Regions from separate parts of the Paenibacillus sp. QJM3NY_38 genome, predicted to be linked through region 1. Evidence: riboswitches for the same ligand, from Rfam matches in the RefSeq annotation. Region 1 holds a riboswitch; the other holds the start of a gene.
The links. Region 1 has a riboswitch for thiamine pyrophosphate ahead of AC0VZ8_RS22150 (YkoF family thiamine/hydroxymethylpyrimidine-binding protein). Riboswitches for the same ligand answer to the same signal wherever they lie in the genome.
Positions count from the first base shown of each region.

Region 2: another riboswitch for thiamine pyrophosphate. It lies ahead of tenA (thiaminase II); the one in region 1 lies ahead of AC0VZ8_RS22150 (YkoF family thiamine/hydroxymethylpyrimidine-binding protein).

Region 1 covers NZ_CM149665.1:4,813,609-4,816,842, forward strand. Annotated here, with positions in the region: gene AC0VZ8_RS22140 (ABC transporter permease) at 1-128, opposite strand, end outside; gene AC0VZ8_RS22145 (nitroreductase family protein) at 670-1,272, shown strand; TPP riboswitch at 1,457-1,559, shown strand; gene AC0VZ8_RS22150 (YkoF family thiamine/hydroxymethylpyrimidine-binding protein) at 1,645-2,250, shown strand; gene AC0VZ8_RS22155 (YjcZ family sporulation protein) at 2,323-2,421, opposite strand; gene AC0VZ8_RS22160 (nucleotidyltransferase domain-containing protein) at 2,539-3,234, opposite strand, start outside.
Region 2 covers NZ_CM149665.1:1,344,296-1,347,529, reverse strand. Annotated here, with positions in the region: gene thiM (hydroxyethylthiazole kinase) at 1-398, opposite strand, end outside; gene tenA (thiaminase II) at 454-1,140, opposite strand; TPP riboswitch at 1,281-1,384, opposite strand; gene AC0VZ8_RS05905 (VOC family protein) at 1,647-2,147, shown strand.

The DNA.
Region 1 (3,234 bases):
ACAAGCATAATATGCTGTTGTTGTTCCGTCATCGAGAACAATTGCAGTGGCGAGATATCTTTAACTCCAATAAATAATGAGATTATCGAGAGTACCACAACGGCTGCAAATAAGTATCTAATCTTCATGGCTCTTCCTTCTATGCGTATGTCTCTAAATACCTGGGATCGTGCAATTTTCGTCATCATTCTCATTGAGATTGATTATCAATTGCGTTCTGATATGCATTATATCATCCTCATTCTGGCTCGACAAGTATAATTGAGAATCAAAATCAATTAAATTGTTCATACAAGTATATTTTGTTCATGAATTGTTCATAATATGAAGTTAGGTGGAGACATAGCTATTATCCTCAGGGCAGAACCACACTTTGGTTAAATCCCCTTTAATGCAGCATCTGCAATAATGAGACTTCTCTAAAAACGATACTGTTTCAATCCCTATTAAATGGATAAGAAAAATTATATTAGATATTAAAAGTCGTTGACAATTCCTCTAAGTTATATTAATATCCTAACAGAATTATTATTTCTAACTAAACGTAAGTTAATGTAGAATAATAATTGAATTTATGGCTAATAACGTAAAATGCATATTTGCTTGTAGTAAGGGACATCTTCTAATCAGGCGTATGCAAATTCGATTACACCAGGAGGTTTTTTTTCAATGTCTAAAGATTTTTCAGCTGCACTCAAAAATCGCCGTTCTTATTACGGGATTAGCAAAGAATCCGTTATCTCGGACGAGCGTATTCAGGAAATCGTAAACGAAGCGGTTAAGTATACTCCGTCTTCTTTCAACTCCCAAAGTGCACGCGTCGTTGTATTGCTTGGCGAACAGCATGATAAACTGTGGGACATGACGGAAGGCATTCTGAAGGAAGTTGTTGGTGATGAAGAAGCATTCAAATCCACTGCCGACAAAATGGCTTCATTCCGCGCTGGTTACGGTACGGTACTGTTCTTCGAGGACAACAACGTCATTGCCGGGCTGCAACAAAACTTTGCCGCTTATGCCGACAACTTCCCGGTATGGTCCAACCAATCCAACGGCATGCTGCAATTTGTAGTATGGACATCCCTTGAAGCAGAAGGTCTGGGCGCATCCCTGCAGCACTACAACCCGCTGATCGACGAAAAAGTAAAAGCCGAATGGAACATCCCGGAAAGCTGGAAGCTGATTGCTCAAATGCCTTTCGGTAAGCCGGTTGCTGAACCAGGCGAAAAAGAATTTGCACCGCTTGAAGATCGCGTGAAAGTATATAACTAATCAAACAGATGAAAAAAGCCGCCTCCCTAAGTTCCTGCAACTGGGACAGGCGGTTTTTATAATGGGCAAAGATTGAAAAACCGATGGCAAAACGATACAATTACACAGGTAAGAACCCTCGAACTTCTACCGATAACATGAAGTTCCGGGGCAAATCTTGTGGTTAACCAACTACATAAGATGTTGGCTGTACTAGGGGTGCCATGTGCTGAGAGACGGCGGGCTGCCGTTAACCCTTATCACCCGATCTAGGTCATACTAGCGTGGGGAAGTGTAGCATTTATGTTTATTTCCTTTCGTAGGCATAACTGCACCTTCTTCACGGGGTGCGGTTTTTTTGGCGTGGACTTATATAATGAGGAGGAAATGACAATGAATGAGCTTGTTTGCGGAACCAGCCGGATCGTGGGATGCCGGTTTTCGGTATTTCCCATGACAGACCGGTTTGTGGAGGTCATCCTGGGCGCGCTGCAATCTGTGGATACGGGGAAGGTGTGGATTCAGACAGACGATGTGAGCACTTGTATTCGTGGACGTGCAGAGCATGTCTTTGATGTTACAAGGGCGATATTCGCCTATGCTGCGGCTAGTGGCGTGCACACTGTTTTTAATGGCACTTATTCCATCGGCTGCCCCGGAGATACGGACGCCGATGTATATATGACTGAGGATTCGACCCGCTTAAACAACGACATCGGAGAACATGCGGATATGGAGACTGCCTGCCAATTCGCTCTTTACCCCATGGGTACGGATAACTATATGGAGGTCATCTACGCTGAGGTAAATCGTGCGAAGGCAGCCGGTACATTCGCCGGAGGCGTTCATTACGCCAGCCGGTTGGACGGGTCCTTATCCCGGGTGTTCGGGTCACTTGAAGAGGCGTTTTTGCATGCGATCCAATCCGACAGCAGTCATCTGGTCATGACAGCGGTTGTGTCTGCCCACAGCCCATCGGTCAAAGCCGCATCGAATTGAGTTCGATTGAGGCAGACAAAAGCCCGGCATGCGCCGGGCTTTTCTGTCACTACTGCCAAGAATCTTGACGGTTTAAACCCAAGCACTCAAGATGATTACGAGCAGGATAAAGAGAACCAAAATAATTCCTACTGAATTGCCATATTCACCGCCGCCATATACTCCGCTCATGAAGATCCCCTCCTGGATTTAAAGTATGACGTGATGTAATCACACTATTATAGTATTTCCCGCGCCTTGCTAGCGTCACGGCTAATGTACCTCTCTTTATCTATTGGCAACGATATTTTATTCCTCATAACCGATGAGAAGTTTCCCTCCGTACGGACGGAGCATTTCCTCGGTAAATGCCATTAGAACAGAAGGATCATCTTGGCGATACATCGCCGCGAGCGCTGCTTCCAATCGCTCTCCTAAGATTGTGTCAAAGCGGTTAAACAGGCGGAACAGCGTTTTCCCTTCACCCGTCCACTCCCGGTTCACCCTAAGTACAAAATCACAGAGAATCGCAGCTATTTTGTGCACCGTAAACCATTTTTCGCCATCGCTTCGGGGACTCTTCAAGTCCAGCATGTACTCGGTTAGCACATAACGGTAATCGTTAATATCGGTTATCGACAGGGGCAGAGGTCCGTAATCCAAATCGCTTTGGGCTTCCGCCCGCACCTCTTCCCCCTCGGGCAGCAGGCGCAGCACCGTCCCTTCTGCGATCATCCGCTGAAATGACGGATTCGCCGCGATCACTCCCTCGTCAAAATATTCGCGATAGGAGGATAAAGACAATATAAAGATTTCCGCGATCCACCCATGCGCCTCTATCGTCCTCCTGCTGAAATCATAACCCCCTCGTTCAAGGACCATAATGTCCAAATCGGATTGTTCATTATATTCGCCTCTGCTCGCGCTGCCGCCAAGCACGGCTAGCAAACAGTCGGGATAATCGTGTTGAATGACGCGTTCCGCTGCCTCTACCGGTTCCATCCT
Region 2 (3,234 bases), 3.5 Mb from region 1:
GCAAGGTGAGCGACTTCAGCCGCATTCCCGCGCACGAGCGATACCTTCACTTCGTTTAGGATCCGCAGCGCCGACTCCGTTCGAAAACGGGTCGCACCCGCACCGACCGGGTCCAGCAGGACCGGTACGCCGTGTGCGTTCGCCGATTGTCCGGCTATGATCATCGCATCCATAAGCTCGCGGTTCAGCGTGCCGATGTTCAATACGAGCGCGCCCGCGATGGCGGCCATATCCGCCACTTCCTCCGGCGCGTAAGCCATGACCGGCGACGCGCCCAGCGCATACAAGCCGTTAGCCGTAAAATTCGTAACCACCACGTTCGTCATGTTGTGAACGAGGGGGCTCGTCTGCCGCACCTTTGTTAAAAGCGCCGAAACCTCTTTTTCCCATGTATGCATATGAATCAGCCTCTCTTCGCTATATTGGAATTTATGAGCTTGTAGACTTCGTTCTTTACAGCACGGCAGCCTCCAACGGCACCGGCCATTCCTCCTGCTTATAAGCCATATCCCAAAACATATACTCCAGCTGGCAGCTCAGCATAAAATGCTCCTTCATCCGTTCTCGCTCGGCTGCCGTCGCACGCTCCGCCCATTCATCGACACGGCTGCAGAACTTGGCTGTCGCGTCTTCCCCCCGGTTGCCGTAGAAATAAATCCAATCGTAGAACGGATGGGATTCATCCGGCTTCACTTCATCCAGCAGCTTACGGCCAATCTCCAGGTAGGTCCACGGGCAAGGCAGCAGTACGGCCATAATCTCGCCCAAACTGCCCTCATGCGCCACCGTGAGCATATGACGGATATAGTGATGCGCGGACGGAGCCAGCGGATAGCCTTGAAGCTCTTCGTAGGTCACCCCGGCGGCTGCACAAAAATTCTGATGCGGATGCACCTCGCTATGCAGGATGAATGAAATCTGTTCATTAAAGGTCGCGATCTCTTCCCGGCTGGTCGATTTAGATATGGCGATGCCGTAAATTCGCATGTAGGCATTCAAATACTCAAAATCCTGCTTCACATAGTGGATCAGTTGTTTCCGCTCCAGTTTCCCCTCGGCAATACCTTTTACAAAGGGATGGTCGAAGATTGCTTGAAAAATGCCTCCCGCCTGCTGACGGAGCTCTTGCGTAAAACTCATTTTTGTCCCCACCTCCAACATTATTGAAGAGCAGGAAGTCCATAAGACACGACTTTCCAGGCAACGCTAAAAAGCCGCCCCGAAAACTGGAGCGGCTTCGTCAACAAGCCCGAGTGCGCCAAAAACGCACCAAGACCTTATATACGAAGGCTCCACTTTCCTACGCTAGTACGAACTAGATCAGGTTCAAAGGGTCCAAGATACGCTCTTGTCTCAGCCGCTAACGGCTCCCCTAGTGGACTTCCTATTCTTTTGTCTAATACTGTACATAGGTTTGTAGATGCTGTCAAACGTTAACGGTTCGCGGACAGAACCCCATGTGCGAAATCTTCCGTGATCGGTGGATCATGATGTTGTACGGTGGCAGAGGTCTTTCGCGAATAAAAAACGCCGGCTACCCGACACTTGTTTCAGAAACACTGACGCTGGGTTGTCATGTATTCCCCAACATAATGAGTACATAAACGTTATTCAAATAAATGAAGTTTAAAGGAGCGAGCTTATTTATGACGAACCCATCAAAAGCGGTTAAACCCATTCCGGATGGCTACACCTCCGTGACACCATGGATTATCTCAAGAAACTCCGCAGCGCTGATTGAATTCCTGGAGCAGGCTTTTCAAGCCGAAGAGTTAGCCCGCGTCTATGTTGGCGATAGTGTCATCGGCCATGCCGAGGTGCGAATCGGAGATTCCGTAGTGATGATGTTTGATGCAAAGCCGGAATGGCCGGATAGCCCGGCGTACCTCCGCTTATATGTTGAGGATTGCGATGCTGCTTACCAGCAAGCGCTCGCCGCAGGAGCCGTCTCGGTGACGGAGCCAACGAGTTTGTTCTTCGGCGACCGGGTGGGACGGGTACGGGACCCGTTCGGCAACTTATGGTGGATTCAGACGCGAATGGAGGACCTGACGCCCGAGGAGATGGAACGACGCGCCCAGGACCCGGATTACATGAAGGCAATGACCTATGTGGCCGGAGCGGAAATCGTGGTGAAGATTTCGTAACAAGGTGAAGTGAAGCAAAAGCGTTATTTCAGGGAGAACATCATGGGTGGTTCGGTTCCAAGGGGTATGCTTGGATGGCTGTCGATTATAATCGATGTAGGGACCGGGTAACTCAGAGTAGCTATGGTTTAGAGGTAGAAACCGAGGGAACACAGAGTATGTAGCTGAGGCTACTGCTGGGCATGGTGCTACCTGCTACTATTGGTGCGACTGCTGGGATTGATGCTACTGCTGGGATTGGAGTTACTGCTGGGCTTGGTGCGACTGCTGGGATTGAGGCTACTGCTGGGGCTTGGTGCGACTGCTGGGATTGAGGCTACTGCTGGGATTGGTGCGACTGCTTGAGGCTACTGCTGGGCTTGATGCGACTGCTGGGATTGAGGCTACTGCTGGGCTTGGTGCGACTGCTGTCTTGGTGCTACTGCTGGGCTTGATGCGACTCCTGGGATTGAGGCTACTGCTGGGCTTGGTGCGACTGCTGTCTTGTTGCTACTGCTGTGATTGGTGCTATTACTGATCTTGATGCGGCTACTAGTCTTAATGCGACTTGCTCGAGGCAAACGGACTTAGGATCCGTTATTTAGCCAAATGGGTGTTATTTTCGAGTGAAAGCGGACAACAGATACGTTATTCATAGAATATGATGGCAAATAGGCACCTTATTGAGGTAATAAGAGATCCTGTGTCCGCTAGATTTAAGAATTGGGACCGAATTAGGCAAATAAAGGAACTGGTGTCCGTTAACAGGTGGCCTTGGTGCTAACTGCTGGGATTGAGGCACTGCTGGGCTTGGTGCTATTACTGATCTTGATGCGGCTACTAGTCTTAGTGCGACTTGCTCGAGGCAAACGGACTTAGGATACGTTATTTAGCCAAATGGGTGTTATTTTCGAGTGAAAGCGGACAACAGATACGTTATTCATAGAATATGATGGCAAATAGGCACCTTATTGAGGTAATAAGAGATCCTGTGTCCGCTAGATTTAAGAATTGGGACCGAATTAGGCAAATAAAGGAACTGGTGTCCGTTAACAGGTGGCCTTGGTGCTAACTACAGGTGTTGAGGCTACTATTTGTATTGGTGCTA